One region of the Pantoea anthophila genome, then DNA from elsewhere that is predicted to be linked to it. Evidence: predicted binding sites of a transcription regulator. Region 1 holds the regulator's gene; each other region holds the start of a gene.
The links. Region 1 encodes CRP, which controls carbon source genes, mostly activating them, when cyclic AMP is high. Its sites were predicted from a motif close to ATGTGANNNNNNTCACAT; they were not measured.
Positions count from the first base shown of each region.

Region 2: the regulator CRP is predicted to act here: its motif matches at 3,114-3,131, upstream of OJ965_RS02120 (maltoporin).
Region 3: the regulator CRP is predicted to act here: its motif matches at 1,212-1,229, upstream of udp (uridine phosphorylase).

Region 1 covers NZ_CP110473.1:425,356-431,054, forward strand. The annotation lists gene argD (bifunctional acetylornithine/succinyldiaminopimelate transaminase) at 1-26, shown strand, start outside; gene OJ965_RS04505 (YccS/YhfK family putative transporter) at 16-2,103, opposite strand; gene crp (cAMP-activated global transcriptional regulator CRP) at 2,161-2,793, opposite strand; gene OJ965_RS04515 (OsmC family protein) at 3,097-3,501, shown strand; gene OJ965_RS04520 (phosphoribulokinase) at 4,091-4,960, opposite strand; gene OJ965_RS04525 (YheU family protein) at 5,022-5,240, opposite strand; gene OJ965_RS04530 (hydrolase) at 5,245-5,699, opposite strand, start outside.
Region 2 covers NZ_CP110471.1:444,569-450,267, reverse strand. The annotation lists gene OJ965_RS02130 (beta-galactosidase) at 1-1,115, shown strand, start outside; gene OJ965_RS02125 (PTS sugar transporter subunit IIB) at 1,342-1,656, shown strand; gene OJ965_RS02120 (maltoporin) at 1,762-3,024, opposite strand; gene OJ965_RS02115 (LacI family DNA-binding transcriptional regulator) at 3,290-4,360, shown strand; gene OJ965_RS02110 (COG4705 family protein) at 4,485-5,258, opposite strand; gene OJ965_RS02105 (sensor domain-containing diguanylate cyclase) at 5,652-5,699, shown strand, end outside.
Region 3 covers NZ_CP110473.1:3,752,607-3,758,305, forward strand. The annotation lists gene OJ965_RS19980 (tetratricopeptide repeat protein) at 1-261, opposite strand, end outside; gene udp (uridine phosphorylase) at 339-1,100, opposite strand; gene OJ965_RS19990 (dienelactone hydrolase family protein) at 1,404-2,237, shown strand; gene metE (5-methyltetrahydropteroyltriglutamate--homocysteine S-methyltransferase) at 2,291-4,561, opposite strand; gene metR (HTH-type transcriptional regulator MetR) at 4,706-5,632, shown strand.

The DNA.
Region 1 (5,699 bases):
CTGTCGGCAAAGTGCTCAACGGCTAGCGGATTTTTTCCGTAAGTGTCTGATCAGCCAGCGGCCATGTTGTGGTCGCTGGCTCCACGCCAGCGAGGAGATGGTGTGCATGACGCTGAGATGATCGAGAATGCGTCGCACATGCTGCTCTACCACCGTTACCGGTCCTTCACTGATATTCCCTAGCTCATCCAGCAGATTAACCTGCGAACTGGCACCCTCATATTCCAGCCGCTGCTGACAGCGTTGCAGCGCGATCTCACAGGATTGCAGGTAACGTTCCGCCAGCGAGGGGGTCAGCATGGTGTGCTCACGCGCCAGAATGGTCATCGCATTGATGTGCTCGACGATAAACTGGCTGTGCGTGACCCAGAGCCGCATATCTTTCAGATACTGGGCGTTGAAACCCGGCTCCTGCATCGCCTGATTCAGCGAGTTAAACAGCGCATTGTGCGCCTGATTCACCTGCACGCGCTGATAAGCCAGCTTGCCGGGTGCCTGTTCCTCTCCCAGCAGGAGGCGCAGCGCATCCTGATAGGTTTCCAGCGCGTCATGGGCATTTTGCCGCAGTAAGCCACTCTGCCACTGCGGCCAGAGCCAGATCATGCCGCCAAAGGCGATCAGGCAGCCCATCAGCGTATCCATCAGTCGCGGCAGCAGAAACTGCGCGCCATTCAGTGAGAGGAGCTGCAGCGAGTAAACCGCAGTGACCGTAAAGCCAATCATCGACCAGCCATAAAACTGACGGGTAAAGCGATAGCTGATGAAGGTAATCGCCAGCATCACCAGCAGGACGACAGGTTCCGGCACCGCCAGACGCAGTGTGGCCGCCGCGACCACCAGGCCGGCAAAGGTGCCGAGCGCACGGTGCTGGATACGGACGCGGGTGGCGCTGTAGCCGTTCTGGCTGACGAACATGATCGTCATCAGAATCCAGTAGGGCTTAGGGATGTTGAAGAAGAGCGCCAGCGCGCTGCCCAGCATCAGCATGACCGCAAAGCGACCGGCAGTGCGCAGCGCTGAGGAGCGAAATGAGAGGTAGCTGCGCAGTGCCGGGAGCAGCGGCAGACGGCGCTGGCGGTCAGCCATCAGATCGCGCTGGTAAAGCGGCTTCTGGGTGCGCAGCACCCGCGCAATGCGGTTGAAGTGATAAAGGCAGAAGTGGCCCACCGGATTGTCGGGATGCTGACGGGCGATCTTCTCCAGCGCGCCAAGCTGTTTATCCATCGCAAAACGATCGGCTAACTGGTGGTAGAGAATGGTATCGGCCAGCACCCGCAGCCGGGCTGAGATGGTTTTGGCGTTCCAGCGGATCACCGCTTCAGCATGGCTCTGCTCAACCAGTTTCTGCACCTCTTCCGGCCGGTGCAGGCTGACCGAGATGTGCTCCTGCAGATCCAGCGCCACCTGAAAGGCGCGCGTCAGCCGTTTATGGCTATTGTCGCGGCTCGCCGACAGCATATGCATCTGCTGATAACAGGTGTTGATCAAATCGACCACTTTCTGCTGGCGAGCCAGCAGCGGCGGCAGGGCCTTCTCCGGATCGGTCAGCTGCGTCAGCAGGGTATATTTGGCATCGCAGTAGTTCGCCAGCTCGCGGTAGATCAGGCTCAGGCTTTCGCGCATCGGCTGCTCTTTCCACAGCCAGAACCAGAACCAGTTAAACACGCCATACCAGAGGGTGCCGCCGATATAGAGCAGCGGCGGCACATAGATGGGCATGCGGCCCGTCAGGCTCAGGGTAAAAATAGCGGCGATGAGGGTGCCGGAGAGCAGGCGGCCATGCAGCGGGCTGATCTCCCCGGTGACGCCCAGCAACAGGGGCATCGCAAACAGGATCAGCGGCAGCGGAACCGCATGCAGGGTAAGCCACTGGATCAGGAAGCTGCCAAGCGCAAACAGGCTGCCGCCCACAATCAGACGTTTGAAGAAGCGTTTATGCGGGGTATCGAGACCGGCAATGTTGCAGCAGGCGGGGACTAACGAGAACAGCAGACCTTTTTGCAGGTCGCCAGCCAGCCAGCCCAGCGCGACCGGCAGGCAGAGCACCAGCGTTTGCCGCAGGGCATAGTTCACTTCAGGGTGATAAATAATTCGACGCCACATCGGCTCAGCACAAACAATAACGGCGTGATGCGAACATCACGCCGTGGATGACAGGAATTAGCGGGTGCCGTAAACGACGATGGTTTTGCCGTGTGCAGAGATCAGGTTCTGATCTTCCAGCATCTTCAGAATACGGCCCACGGTTTCGCGTGAACAACCTACAATCTGGCCAATTTCCTGACGGGTAATTTTAATTTGCATGCCGTCGGGATGCGTCATGGCATCTGGCTGTTTCGCCAGGTTAAGCAGCGTCTGTGCAATGCGTCCGGTCACGTCGAGGAAAGCGAGGTTACCCACTTTTTCTGACGTCACCTGCAGGCGACGCGCCATCTGCGACGAGAGTCGCATCAGGATGTCAGGGTTCACCTGAATCAGCTGGCGGAATTTCTTGTAGGAGATCTCCGCCACTTCGCACGCGCTTTTTGCACGTACCCAGGCGCTGCGCTCCTGACCTTCTTCAAACAGGCCAAGCTCGCCGATGAAATCCCCCTGATTGAGGTAGGAAAGAATCATCTCTTTGCCTTCTTCATCTTTAATCAGAACCGCGACGGAACCTTTCACGATGTAGTAAAGCGTTTCAGCTTTTTCACCTTGGTGAATCAGCGTACTTTTGGATGGATACTTGTGAATATGGCAATGGGACAGGAACCATTCGAGTGTAGGGTCTGTTTGCGGTTTGCCGAGAACCATTCGCTATTATCCTCTGTTGTAATCGTGCCCAAAATACAGGGGGCAGTTTTCCCTGTCAGGCGGTGAAAGCTTCAAGCGTTTCCTTTTCAGGAAATTATTCGGGCCGCATCAGGCGCAGTGCGCATCATTCTTCCCGGCTTCGCCATCGGGTGACGAAAAATATTTTCAGCTCTGTTTGTAGCACAGCTTTTGCCGACTGTCTTCTGTTGTCTCGCTTCAGCTAAGGGCGGATTTCTCTGGATTGCTGTTTATCAGGCGAAAGCGTACTCTGGCGACAAAACAGCGTATTCCGGAGCAAAAATCATGCAGGCAAGAGTGAAATGGGTAGAAGGGATGACATTCCTTGGTGAGTCATCCTCCGGCCATCAGATCCTTATGGATGGCAATTCAGGGGATAAAGCGCCCAGCCCAATGGAGATGGTGCTGATGGCGGCGGGCGGATGCAGCGCGATCGACGTGGTATCAATTCTGCAAAAAGGCCGCAACGATGTGGCTGATTGTGAAGTAAAACTGACCTCAGAACGTCGTGAAGAGGCGCCGCGAATCTTTACGCACATCAACCTGCATTTTATCGTGAGTGGCAAAGCACTCCAGGATAAAGCGGTCTCACGCGCGGTGGATCTTTCTGCTGAAAAATATTGTTCGGTGGTCATCATGCTGGGGAAAGGGGTGACGATGACGCACAGCTATGAGGTGGTTGAGCTGTAATAGCCGCAGGTTTTTTTAAAGTTGCTGGCTGTCCGGTGTGAGGCCGTGCCTGGATGGGGGAATTCACTTTGAGACTGTGCCTGCGCAGAAAACCGGGTCGGATCGATTTGTGGTGGTTCGCTGTCAGGCCGTGCCTGCGCAGGAAACCGGGTCAGATCGGAAAGTCGCTTGAGCCAATCCATGGCCGCTCGGCCCGCGCGATTACGCACCTCATCCCTGAGGTGCGCCCGTAGCCGGGCCAACACGTTGCGTTGTTCAAAAACGCTCCCGGCGTTTTATCCGGGCGGCGGGACGCTTTCCTCTTCTGACCCGGTTCCCTGCATGATGAGCTTTCGTGTTGCTGTCAGATTCTTTGTATGCAGGTTTTGTTTGTAGCGGCCTTACTGAAACCGGATGCGGCTACCGGACATGAAGCGAAGGGAGCATACGCCTGTAGCAAAGCATAGCGGGCCAGGAATGGCGGTTTTGCGTCTTTACGAAAGGCGTATTCTCCCTGAAGCTTACTCAGCAGTAAGCCTTTATCCGCAGAAAAACCGGTTTTACATTTTTGCAAAAGGCATCTGCTGTCTGAGGGTTTTTTGCTGACCTCTTACTCTATCCGTTTACCTTCCATCAGCCGCTTCACCAGCGGGCCCATGATCAGCTCCATCGCCAGACCCATTTTGCCGCCGGGCACCACCAGCGTATTGATGTGGGAGATAAACGACCCCTGCAGCATCGCCAGCAGATAGGGGAAGTCGATATCCTCCAGTCCCTGAAAGTGGATTACCACAAAGCTCTCATCCAGTGACGGGATAGCGCGGGCGGCAAACGGGTTCGAAGTATCCACGGTCGGGACGCGCTGAAAGTTAATATGGGTGCGGGAGAACTGAGGCGTAATGAAGTTGATGTAATCCTCCATCGACCGCACCACCGAATCCATCACTGCTTCGCGTGAGTGGCCGCGCTCGCTGGTATCCCGCACCAGCTTCTGAATCCATTCAAGGTTAACAATCGGCACCACGCCCACCAGCAGATCCACCTGTTCTGCGACGTTATGCTGCGCGGTAACCACGCCGCCATGCAGGCCTTCATAGAACAGAATATCGGTGTCCTGCGGCAGCGGCTGCCACGGCGTAAAGGTGCCAGGCACCTGATTCCACGGCACCGCCTCATCATAGGTGTGCAGATATTTACGCGACTGGCCCTGTCCGCTTTGACCATACTCTTTGAAACTCTGTTCCAGCAGGCCAAAGTCGTTGGCCTCCGGGCCGAAATAGCTGACGTGACGTCCTAAATCGCGCGCTTTACGAATCGCCATATCCATTTCAGGACGGGTAAAGCGGTGAAAGCTGTCGCCTTCCAGCTCCGCCGCATGCAGATTTAGCTGCTGGAAGATTTTGCGAAACGCGAGGCTGGTGGTAGTGGTTCCTGCGCCGCTGGAACCGGTCACCGCGATAATGGGATGACGAGCAGACATAGAAAAGCTCCCTGTGTGGTCGGGCAATGAGCATTGTTATCATGAAATGCCCGCCGGTGCATCAGCCGCGAAATTCTTTGCGCGGCATAATATTGACCGACTCATGCAGTTCCGACCATACCAGCACCACTTCGCCAGACTCCAGCTGCCGACGCACATCCGCGACCTTGTCGACCAGGCTGCGCTCCTGTTCGCCATAGTCGGTGCCTTCGCGCAGCACAAACGTTTCAATCAGGTTTTCGAGGGTCTCCGGGGAGACCTGTTGCCAGGGAATAATCACGCGATCAGTTATCCAGAATAGGGGCGATCCACTGGGGGATGCGCTGTTCCAGCCACATTTCGGGCTGACGTAACGTCCCACCGACAAAGCCGACATGGCCGCCGTGTGGGCTCAGTTGATAAGTAATAGTGGCAGATAATTGGCTGCTGTGCGGGATCACCTCATCGCTCATAAAGGGATCGTCTTTCGCATGGATGATCAGCAGCGGTGTTTCGACCTGCTTCAGCCACGGCATGGCGCTGGCACGCTGATAGTAGTCGGTCGCATCCGCAAACCCGTGGGCACGGGCCGTGATCGCGTCATCAAAATCACGCAGTCGCCGCAGGGCTTTCAGTTGCGCCAGGTTGACCGGCAGCGTATCCGGCCAGGCGTGTAGCTTGCGGCGGGCATTTTTCTTCAGTTGCGCCAGCAGATAGTACTGATAGACGCGGGAAAAGCCGCGCTCCAGTCTCAGGCTGC
Region 2 (5,699 bases), on a different replicon from region 1:
CGCCAGGCGCAACGAACTGGCAGCCGACCAGTAAGCTGAAGAAGCCGGGGATGCATATTCTCTCTTCCCTGCAGGCAGTGGCGCATGGTGCGGACGCGGTGCAGTATTTCCAGTGGCGCAAGAGTCGGGGTTCAGTTGAGAAATTTCATGGTGCGGTGGTCGATCATGTCGGTCATCTTGATACCCGCACCGGGCGTGAAGTCAGAGAGCTGGGCCGTATGCTGGCAGCGATGACGCCGGTCATGGGCAGTCGGGTTGAGGCGCGCGTCGCGATCATTTTTGACTGGGAGAGTCGCTGGGCGATGGATAACGCGCAGGGACCACGCAATCTGGGCCTGCATTATGAGCGCACGGTGAACGAACACTATCGTGCCTTCTGGGAGCAGGGAGTGGCGGTGGATGTGATTAATGGTGATAGCGAGCTCAGCGGCTACGATCTGGTAATTGCGCCGATGCTCTATATGGTGCGTGATGGTTTTGCAGCACGGGCCAGGCAGCATGTGGAGCGCGGCGGCCATTTTGTCGCCAGTTACTGGAGCGGCATCGTGAATGAGAGCGATCTCTGTTACCTCGGAGGATTCCCGGGTCCGCTGCGGCCATTACTCGGCATCTGGTCAGAAGAGATCGATAGTCTGACGGATGAGGAGTTCAACGGCGTGCGCGGGATACGCGGCAATGAGCTGGGGCTGAGCGGACCTTATCAGGCGCGTGAGCTTTGCGAGCATATTCATCTGGAAGGGGCGACGGCGCTGGCCAGTTACGAGAGTGATTTTTATGCCGGAACGCCAGCGGTGACCGTAAATCGGGTAGGTCAGGGTAAAGCGTGGTATATCGCGTCGCGTAATGATCTGTCGTTCCATCGGGATTTTTACGGTGCACTGATTAAGCAGCTGGAATTACCGCGCGCACTACCGATTGAGCTGCCACCTGGTGTGGTCGTTCAGCGGCGTACCGATGGTGAACAGGCGTTTCTGTTTGTGCAGAACTTTACTGGCCAGACGCAGCAGGTGTTATTGCCTGCCGGGCTGAGCGATTTGATTGATGGCACACCCATGACAGGATCGCTGATGCTGGCAGCGTGGGGATGCCGTGTGTTGAGCCGACCGCTGGAATAGGGAGAGCACAGGCTCAGGGGGCCTATGCCCCCCATCACTTTAAGAGATGGCATTCTCTGCAGGAAGAGCGGGGTTTTTGCTGTTGATGCAGGGCTGGTTTTTTAGAGGCCGAGGACAGAAAAAGGCTATCTTCTGCGGGCAGTCACGGCATGGCCCGCTCGTTTTCGTGTATCAGTCGTGAGTGGCGGGCAGCAGCCCGCCTTTTTATCCTCTGAAGGAGAACAACATGGTAAGTCTGAAATCGTTTAAGCAATATTTCAGCCGGCAGCCGATTACGGCACAGGAGGTTGAAATAGACAACGCGCTACTGGAGCGGCTTGTCGAGTGCTTTGGCGGGCGTGACAATATTCAGCAGGTGGACGCCTGTATAACCCGGCTGCGGGTGAAGGTGACCTCACTGAAGGCGGTGGATACGGCCGGATTACAGAAGGCAGGGGCAATTGGTGTGGTCATTCTGGGACAGGAAGTCCATGCGATTTTTGGCAGGCAGTCCGACCCGTTGCGTCAGTTGCTGGAAGAACGTTTCTTTCAGCCGGAATGAGGCACTGTTCTGAATCCGGGACAAAAAAATGGATAACCGTCGCCGGTTATCCATAAAGCCCCTGCATAAGAGCTTAACAATGACCCCAAGGAGGCGATGGCGCAGTTACCACCAGGCTTCGACCTGTACGCCGAAGTTCCAGGTGTTATTACTGGTGTTGTCTTTAAAGCTGTGTCCATCTTCTGAGTCATTCAGATAAGAGGCAAACAGGCGCAGTTCCGGACGAGACATAAATTCGGGACCGGCTGCCAGACCCAGTGCCAGCGTATATTTCTGTCCTGCTGCTTTGTAGTCGCTGCCCACTTTGTTTTCATCTTTCTGCCAGAAGCTACCCACTTCGCCGATGCCGCGGACATATTGCGTAAACTGATACTGACCGCGACCCACCAGCGACAGCAGGGTACTTTTACTCGTCTGGGCGGTGATATCGTCTGCTGATCCCCAGGTAAAGACCTGGTTCAGAGAAAATTTGTCGGTGACCGGCAGCAGACCGGTATTGATCACGCGGTAGCCGCTGGCGTTGCGGGTATCGTTATACATGTCATACCAGCCGCCGCCCTGCGAAATCATGTTCTGCGCCAGACCTTTATTGGCGTACTGGAACACCAGTTTCTGGTAGCCGCCCCACATGTCCTGGCTGATTTCACTGGTGAGCATGACGCCATTATCCGCGTCATAAAGACCACCATATTCCTTCTGTTTGTTGGTGGTGTTTGGCATGGCGTAATCAATACCAAACTCGGTCCAGGCTCCACTCCAGGGTTTCCAGCCGGCATAGCGCAGATCCAGGTAGTTAATGTTGACGTCGTTGTCGCCATCGACGCGGTAATCCACATCATTGGCATCGCCGCGAATCCAGGCAAAAGAGACAGCACCCGGACCCAGCGTGTAGTTTTCGATACCGGCACCCGAACCAGAGATATTCCAGTACTTTGTATCAATAATGTGCAGGTCATGACGCTGATAGTAGCGTTTACCGCCCCAGATCACGGCATCTTTGTCACCCGGCACCAGTCCTTTGATCTGCAGATTAAGCTGGCGCAGGCCAAACTGAGCATCGTCACCGAAGGTGGTTTCGTTATCATTTGAGCCGTCGGAGAACATACTGACCATGGTGTCGACATAAAAACTGACATCATCCTTCTTGTAAACCTCACTGCCCAGTTCGACCTCGCCGTAAGTATCCGCTTCGTTGCCGAGACGGCCGACTTTGTTCTTTTGATACTCTTCAATACCGCCATCCTGCGATACGCCCACCCCACCACGGAGATAGCCATGGAAATCAATGTTGTCGATAGCGGCATAGAGCGTCGGGGAAGTCAGGGCCGCAGCAAGCGCCACGGCAGCAGTACGTAACCTTGTTTCCATGTTATCCTCAGTTTTATTTGTAATACGTTCACATGACAGCGGCAGTAAACGCTTTTTGTCAGATGGGTGACAAATAAAATCGCGATAATGTGTGAGGTACTGCAAATAAAGCGGCGCTATTTGTAACGATTAGTGAATCAGATCACCAAATCTCAATATGTGAAGGTATTACTTTTACTTTTTATTCATGCAATGTGACAGCGGTGGGCTGGCTGACACCACGGCTGTGATACCATTCCGCCATTGGTCATCAGGGATGCGAATTATGAAATCAAAAAATGCCACCTTAGAGGATGTCGCCCGCCACGCTGGCGTCTCGTATCAGACGGTTTCGCGGGTTTTGAATAAGTCGGCAAACGTTTCGGAATCAACGCGGCGCAAGGTGGAACACGCTATTGAAACCCTGCGCTATGTACCTAACAGGCTGGCACAGCAACTGGTGGGTAAGCAGAGCACCACGCTGGGTCTGGTGACCACCTCGCTGGCGTTGCATGCCCCCTCGCAGGTGGCCGCTGCGGTTAAACGTTATGCTAATGCTGCTGACTACCAGGTGCTGATTGCCATGATTGATGAGAACGTCAATCAAAGCCTCCAGGATTGCATCAATGAGCTGAAGTCTCAGCGGGTGGACAAGGTGATCATCAACGTCCCGCTGGAGAGCCACGATGCTGAGCAAATCGTGCAGGAGAATGACGATATCCTTTGTCTGTTTCTGGATGTCGATCCTTACAGCGCGGTGTTTAACGTTTCGTTTAACCCGGCTGACGGCACCCGTGCCAGTGTTAAATATCTCTATGAGCAGGGCCATCGCGAGTTCGCCCTGCTGGCCGGACCCGAGCAGTCGGTTTCAGCAAATCTGCGTCTGAAAAGCTGGCTGGATACGCTGGAGAGTTACCGTCTGAAGCCCGTCAGCATCAGCCACGGTAACTGGGACGCACAGAGTGGTTACAACGGTGTACTGCAGCTGCTGCGGGAAGCGCCCGGATTCAGCGCACTGCTGGTGGGCAACGATCAGATGGCGCTGGGTGTGCTGAGCGCGCTGCATCAGCGCGGCGTGGCGGTGCCGGGCCAGATCTCTGTGATTGGTTATGACGACACCTATGAAAGTGCGTTTTTTCATCCGGCGCTGACTACGGTGTCGCTGGACCTCGATTTGCAGGGCAAAGAGGCGGTTGCAAGGCTGTTGCTGGCCAGCGAACAGGATGAGCAGCGTTCTTCCTCGATTCTGCCGGCTAAACTGGTGGTGCGCAGTTCAACCGGTATGGCCGGACAGCAGCAGCGGGATTTAAAGCAGATAGCAGAACAACTGCGCCTCATCGCCAGCCGGCTTGAGTAGCCAGCCGGCATATTCTGTAGCCAGAGCAGGTACACCTGTTAACGGCAAATCCTGAAAAGCTGCCGGTGCAGGCGGCTCTGACAGGGACTGAGGTGGGCGTGCGTCCGTTTTCCCGTTCGCGCGGTTAATGCGCGGTGGCGGCTTTCGCAGCCGGGCGCTGTGGCAGCAGCACCAGCAACGCGATGATGATCAGGCCCAGCGTCAGCGAGGCACCGTAGCGACTCAGCGCGAGCCCGCCCGAGGCAAGCGGTTTGTCCAGAAAATCGCCCACCACTGCACCCAGAGGCCGCGTGAGGATAAAGGCCGCCCAGAACAGCGCCGTGCGCGAAAGCGAGGTAAAGCGACTCGCCGCCCAGATAAGCGCCAGCGCACCCGCAAACAGCAGAATACCGCCATCGTAACCCAGTCCTTCACTGTCTGCCGCCCAGTCACCTAATGCCGTGCCCAGCGTCTGGGAAAACATGATGGTCACCCAGTAGAAGGTCTCAGTGACGCCATTGTTCACCGAACTGACCGCCACCGTGCCGCAGGTTATTTTCCAGAGAAACAGAGAGAGGGTCAGCAGCGTGATCAGCAGCAGAGTGCCACCCGGATAGCCAATATTCAGGGAGCGGTCGGCAAAATCTGCCAGCGTGGTGCCCACCGTGGTGGTTGCCACCACGGTGAACCAGTAAATCCATTTATTGAAACCGGGACGGTTAATCTGCACCACCACCGCGACCAGAAAGATAATGGCGAAAATCAGCGTTCCGGTCAGATATCCCAGATTCATTGACATGGTTACCGCATCGCCGCCGGTTTCACCCAGGGTTGTCGCCGCGATTTTGGTTAACCAGAATGCCGCGGTTACGGCAGGCACTTTACTCAGTGAAAGCGATGCTGTGTTGTTATTTTGCATAGGGTCACGCTCCGGAAAAAGCCCAATATGAGCTAACAGAGCAGGGATGTTATAAGAGTATTCTTAAGGAAAGATGAAGCACCGGAAAGTGGGGCAGTTAACGCGACAGGGCTAAAGATCCCGGCCTGATGAGCCGATAAACAGGAGCTGATACCTCAGAGACTGCACCCTGTCATAAACGTTCTGCGCACATCCCTGTAAGGATCGCGGCCTCAGAAACAACGGCCAGCCAGGTCCGGGCGCCCGCCATGCGCGATGGCCGGTTTCGCCTCAGGCTCACCCAGTGACTGTCGCCTCCTGCCGCGTCAGACGGACATTTACGGTTATAATCAGGTCTGTAGCGACGAGTATTGAGCTTGTTTAGTATCGTCAGCAACATCGGAGTCGGCCGCCATGAACTTAATGATTAAACCCTCTTTCACAGCCGTCTGGTCTACAGAC
Region 3 (5,699 bases), 580 kb from region 1:
CGGGGAGTGCGCAATCTTCTGATAGATTTTATAGGACTTCTGGTACTGACCCAGACGCAGCAGACAGAGTGCATAGTCGCTCAGCACCTGCATCTGCTGAGGCAGATAGCGCAGTGCCTCTTCGCAGCACTGGGCGGCCTGTGCATAGTCACCCTGCTGCATGGCGGCACGGAAGCGTTCGGCACCGCGTTCCAGCCGGGCATTAAGGGCGGCGGGATCGGCTTTGAATGCCGGTCGTCGGACAGGAAGTGTATTGCGCATAAGCCTTCTCAGGTTTCACTGAAATGACGCGCCCTATACAGCAGCAGGCCCGATAGGGGCCCGCGGCCTGACGCGGCCTACAGCAAGCGACGCGCCGCTTCGACCACAATCTTCACTGCGTCGCTTTCTGTCTGTTTCATGGTGACCGCATCAGGGATCTCTTTCTGCGTACGGTTCACAATGACGCCTGCCACCATACCGGCGCGGAGGCCCTGGCTGGCGCACATGGTTAACAGTGTAGCGGATTCCATCTCATAGTTGAGGACACCCATCTCCTGCCACTCTTTCATCGAACCCTTGAAACGGCCGACGACGCGGCCTGAGACGGTGTCGTAGCGCTCCTGGCCCGGATAGAAGGTGTCAGAGGAGGCGGTAATGCCGATATGGGTTGTGGCGCCACAGGCTTCTGCAGCCGCCACCAGCGCAGTGGTACAGCCGAAGTCAGCCACCGCCGGGAACTCCATCGGCGCGAAATGCAGGCTGGCGCCATCCAGGCGCACGGAGGCGGTCGTGACCAGCACATCGCCGACGTTGATATGTGGCTGAATGGCACCCGTGGTGCCGACGCGCAGGAAGGTGCGCACGCCAAGCTGAGCCAGCTCTTCTACCGCAATCGAGGTCGAAGGACCGCCGATGCCGGTTGAGCAGACAACCACCGGCTTGCCATCCAGCTTTGCCAGCCAGGAGGTAAATTCACGGTGTGAGGCGAGATGCGTGGCATCCTCCATCAGTCCGGCAATTTTCTTCACGCGCTCCGGGTCGCCCGGCACAATCGCCAGGGTGGCGCCCTGCAGATCGGCTTTCGTCAGGCCAAGATGGAAAACGTCAGACTGTGTCATTTGCAGACTCCTGTTAAGGGATGATAGCGCGCCACTCTACGCCAGCACGCCCGATAAATATGTGACATCATTCACTTAAGAAAATGAAAGTTACATTTACCGGAAGAAAAAATGCGACATTAATCACACATTAACATCTTCTTCGCCCGGATAACGCCCGGTGGGGCTGTGTCGGGGTCAGGGCAATGTTAAAGAGGTGGATGCGTTTGTTCGCTGCTGATTCTGTTACCCGACACCTGGCACGCACGCTTTCGGGCCAGGCTATAGTTACGTGATTGCGCCAATGCTTGCACGGAGAGAATAATGAAACCCAGTGATACTTTGCCACAAAAACCGGCGACGGGCGGCTTTGCCCCAGCCGTGCAGCCCACCGCCGACACCACCATTATTACCGATAGTCCGGCCATTCACGCAGGTGAGACTTCCGTGCCCAGTCAGGGCGAAAACATGCCGGCCTATTTTGCAAAACCGCAGTCAGCGGAAGGTCCTTTACCCGTCGTGCTGGTGGTGCAGGAGATCTTTGGTGTGCACGAACACATCCGGGATATCTGCCGCCGTCTGGCGCTGGAAGGCTATCTGGCGATTGCACCGGAGCTCTATTTCCGTGAGGGCGATCCCTCTGAGTATCACGATATCCCGACGCTGTTCAGCGAGCTGGTCAGTAAAGTGCCGGATACTCAGGTGCTGGCTGACCTGGACCATGCCGCCAACTGGGCCGCACGCAACGGCGGCGATATCCGCCGCATGGGCATTACCGGTTTCTGCTGGGGTGGCCGCATCAGCTGGCTCTACGCCGCGCACAATCCGCAGCTGCGCGCCGCCGTGGCCTGGTATGGACGGCTGACCGGCGACCGCACTCTGAAGCAGCAGAAGCACCCGATTGATATTGCCGTCGCGCTCAACGCGCCGGTTTTAGGACTCTATGGCGGACAGGACGAGAGCATCCCGCTGGAGAGCGTCGAGCAGATGCGACAGGCGCTGCATGCCGCCAATGCCACCGCCGAGATCATCGTCTATCCCGAAGCGGGTCATGCGTTTAATGCAGACTACCGCCCGAGCTACCATGCGGAATCGGCTCAGGATGGCTGGCAGCGGATGCTGACCTGGTTCAGGCAATATGGTGTGACCTCGCAGTAACTGAAAAAGGGGCGCGTCTGCGCCCCTTTTTTTTGCCACCCGGACCCGCTCCCCTACGCCGTCTCACCACGCAGTTTCTTCGCCGCCGTTACCATATTGGCCAGCGCCTGCCGTGTTTCCGTCCAGCCGCGCGTTTTCAGGCCGCAGTCCGGGTTTACCCACAGACGCGCTGCCGGAATCCGTTGTGCGGCCTTCTGCAGCAGGGCCTCTATCCACTCAACGCTGGGAACGTTAGGCGAGTGAATGTCATAGACGCCGGGGCCGATTTCATTCGGATAGTCGAAATGCTCAAACGATTCCAGCAGCTCCATATCGGAGCGCGAGGTTTCAATGGTGATGACATCCGCATCCAGCGCCGCAATGGCATCCATGATGTCGTTGAACTCGCAGTAACACATATGGGTGTGAATCTGGGTGTCATCCTGCGCCACGGCCGCGGTAAGCCGGAACGCCTCTACCGCCCAGGTCAGGTAGGCGGCCCACTCCGACTGATGCAAAGGCAGGCCCTCACGCAGAGCCGGTTCATCTATCTGAATAATCCCGATTCCCGCCTTCTCCAGATCTTTCACTTCATCACGCAGCGCCAGCGCGATCTGCTTTGCGAGGGTTTCCCGTGACACATCTTCACGCGGGAAAGACCAGCAGAGGATGGTAACCGGGCCAGTCAGCATCCCTTTTACCGGCTTGTCGGTCAGCGACTGCGCATAGCTGGCCCACTCCACGGTGATCGCCGCCGGCCGGCTGATATCCCCGATGATCACCGGCGGTTTCACACAGCGGGAACCGTAGCTCTGCACCCAGCCGTTCTGGGTGAAGACAAATCCCTCCAGATGCTCGCCAAAATACTCCACCATGTCGTTGCGTTCCGCTTCACCGTGAACCAGCACATCCAGCCCCAGCCGCTCCTGTTCGGTAATGGCCTGCCTGATATGTGCCGCGATGCCGGTGCGGTAGTGGCTGCTGTCGAGACGGCCCTGCTTAAAGTCGAGGCGCAGGCCACGGATCTCAGTGGTCTGTGGAAAAGAGCCGATGGTGGTGGTGGGCCAGGCCGGCAGTCTGAAACGCTGACGCTGCAGGGCAGCCCGCTCAGAATAGGCGCGCTGGCGCTGACTGAGCTGTGGCGTGATGGCCTGCAGACGCTGGCCCACTGCGGCATTGTGCACGCGGCGCGAGTGCGCACGGGCGCGCACCGGGGCACTCCAGGCCTCCAGCGACGCCGCATCGTTCTGGTTCAGTGCGTGAGTAAGCAGCGAAAGTTCAGCACACTTCTGCAGGGCGAAAGCGAACCAGCTTTTGACCTCATCATCCAGACGGGTTTCCACGCTGAGATCGATCGGGCTGTGCAGCAGCGAGCAGGAGGAGCCGATCCAGACCTGTTCCCGCTGTGCAATCACCGGTTGCAGACGGCTGAACCAGCGGCTGAGATCGGCGCGCCAGACGTTACGCCCGTTGATCACCCCGAGTGACAGCAGCCAGCTGGCGGGCAGTTGCTGATTCAGCTGCTGGAGGTCATCGTGGCCATGAACCAGATCGACATGCAGGCCCTGCACCGGCAGTGCGCGAATCACCTCAATGTTCTGTCCGATGCTGTCAAAGTAGGTGGTCAGCAGCAGTCTGCTGTGACCCTGCAGCGCGTCATACGCCGGTTTAAAGGCGTCGCGCCACGCCTGCGGCAGTTCCAGGGCCAGGGCCGGTTCATCAATCTGCACCCATTCGATGCCCCGTCTGGCCAGTTCTGCCAGCACCTGCTGGTAGACGGGCAGAATCGCCTCCAGCAGCGACAGGCGCTCGAACGGCTCACCTTTCACTTTCCCCAGCCACAGATAGGTTACCGGCCCCAGCAGCACCGGCTTGATGTTGTGACCCAGCGCCAGCGCCTCATCGACCTCGTCCAGCAGCTGCGTCCAGGTCAGTTTAAACCGCTGTCCCCGGGTAAATTCCGGCACCATGTAGTGATAGTTGGTGTTAAACCATTTAGTCATCTCTGCCGCGGCGGCGGGTTCCCCGCTGGGGGCTCGACCACGGCCCAGGCGGAACAGGGTGTCCAGGTCAACGCTGCCCTCCGGGTTCTGATGGCGTGCGGGCACGTTGCCCAGCATCAGGCTGGTGGTCAGCACATGATCGTACCAGGCGAAATCGCCGACCGGCAGCAGATCGACACCCGCCGCTTTCTGCTGTTGCCAGTGGCGGGCGCGCAGTTCACGGCCTACCGCCAGTAAGTCCTGCTGCGAAATATCATCCGCCCAGTACTGCTCCAGTGCTTTTTTCAGTTCCCGGCGCAGGCCAATACGGGGAAAGCCGAGGGTGTGGTTCAGGATAGTCATGTGCTGTTCTCCAGATAATCTTTCACGCTGGCTTTTACAGGCAGCCAGAGAGGTTTAGCCGTCCAGATGTTTACACTGCTATAATCTGCGGGTACTGTATGTGGCTCAAGCGCAATATGTTCATTTTCGATGTGAAGGACCCTCATGATCGAACTCAAGCACCTGCGGACGCTTCAGGCTCTGCGCAACACGGGATCGCTGGCGGCGGCGGCGGCCCAGCTTCACCAGACGCAATCGGCGCTCTCTCATCAGTTCAGCGACCTGGAGCAGCGGCTGGGATTCCGCCTGTTCGTGCGTAAAAGTCAGCCGCTGCGGTTTACGCCGCAGGGCGATATTCTGCTGCAGCTGGCAGAGCAGGTGTTGCCGCAGATCCAGCACGCCCTGCAGGCGTGCCATGAGCCGCATCAGACCACGCTGCGGGTGGCGATCGAGTGTCATAGCTGTATTCAGTGGCTGACCCCCGCGCTGGATAAATTCCGTCAGAGCTGGCCGCAGGTGGTGATGGATTTCAAATCGGGCGTGACCTTTGATCCTCAGCCCGCTCTGCAGCAGGGTGAGCTGGATGTGGTGCTGACCTCCGATATTCTGGCGCGCTCCGGCCTGTTCTACTCCCCGATGTTCGATTATGAAGTGCGGCTGGTGCTGGCAACGGATCATCCGCTGGCGCAGGTGGAGCAGATTGCCCCGGAAGATCTGGCTGATGAGGTATTGATGATCTATCCGGTGCAGCGTCAGCGTCTGGATATCTGGCGTCACTTCCTGCAGCCTGCTGGCGTCAGCCCGGCGCTGAAAAGCGTCGATAACACCCTGCTGATGATTCAGATGGTTTCCGCGCGCATGGGTATCGCGGCGCTGCCGCACTGGGTGGTGGAGAGTTTTGAGAAGCAGGGTCTGGTCGTGACCCGCACGCTGGGTGAGGGGCTCTGGAGTCGTCTTTACGCCGCCGTGCGCGAAGGTGAACAGCGGCAGCCGGTGCTGGAAGCCTTTATCCGTTTCGCCCGTCAGCACGCCTGTGAGCATCTGCCGTTTGTGCGCGATGCTGCGCTGCCCGGTGCGGTGTTGCAGCGGTAAATGGTCGGGCACAAACCTGCGCGAACGCTGGTAAAATCCCCTATAATGCGCAGCCTGTCGACTGACC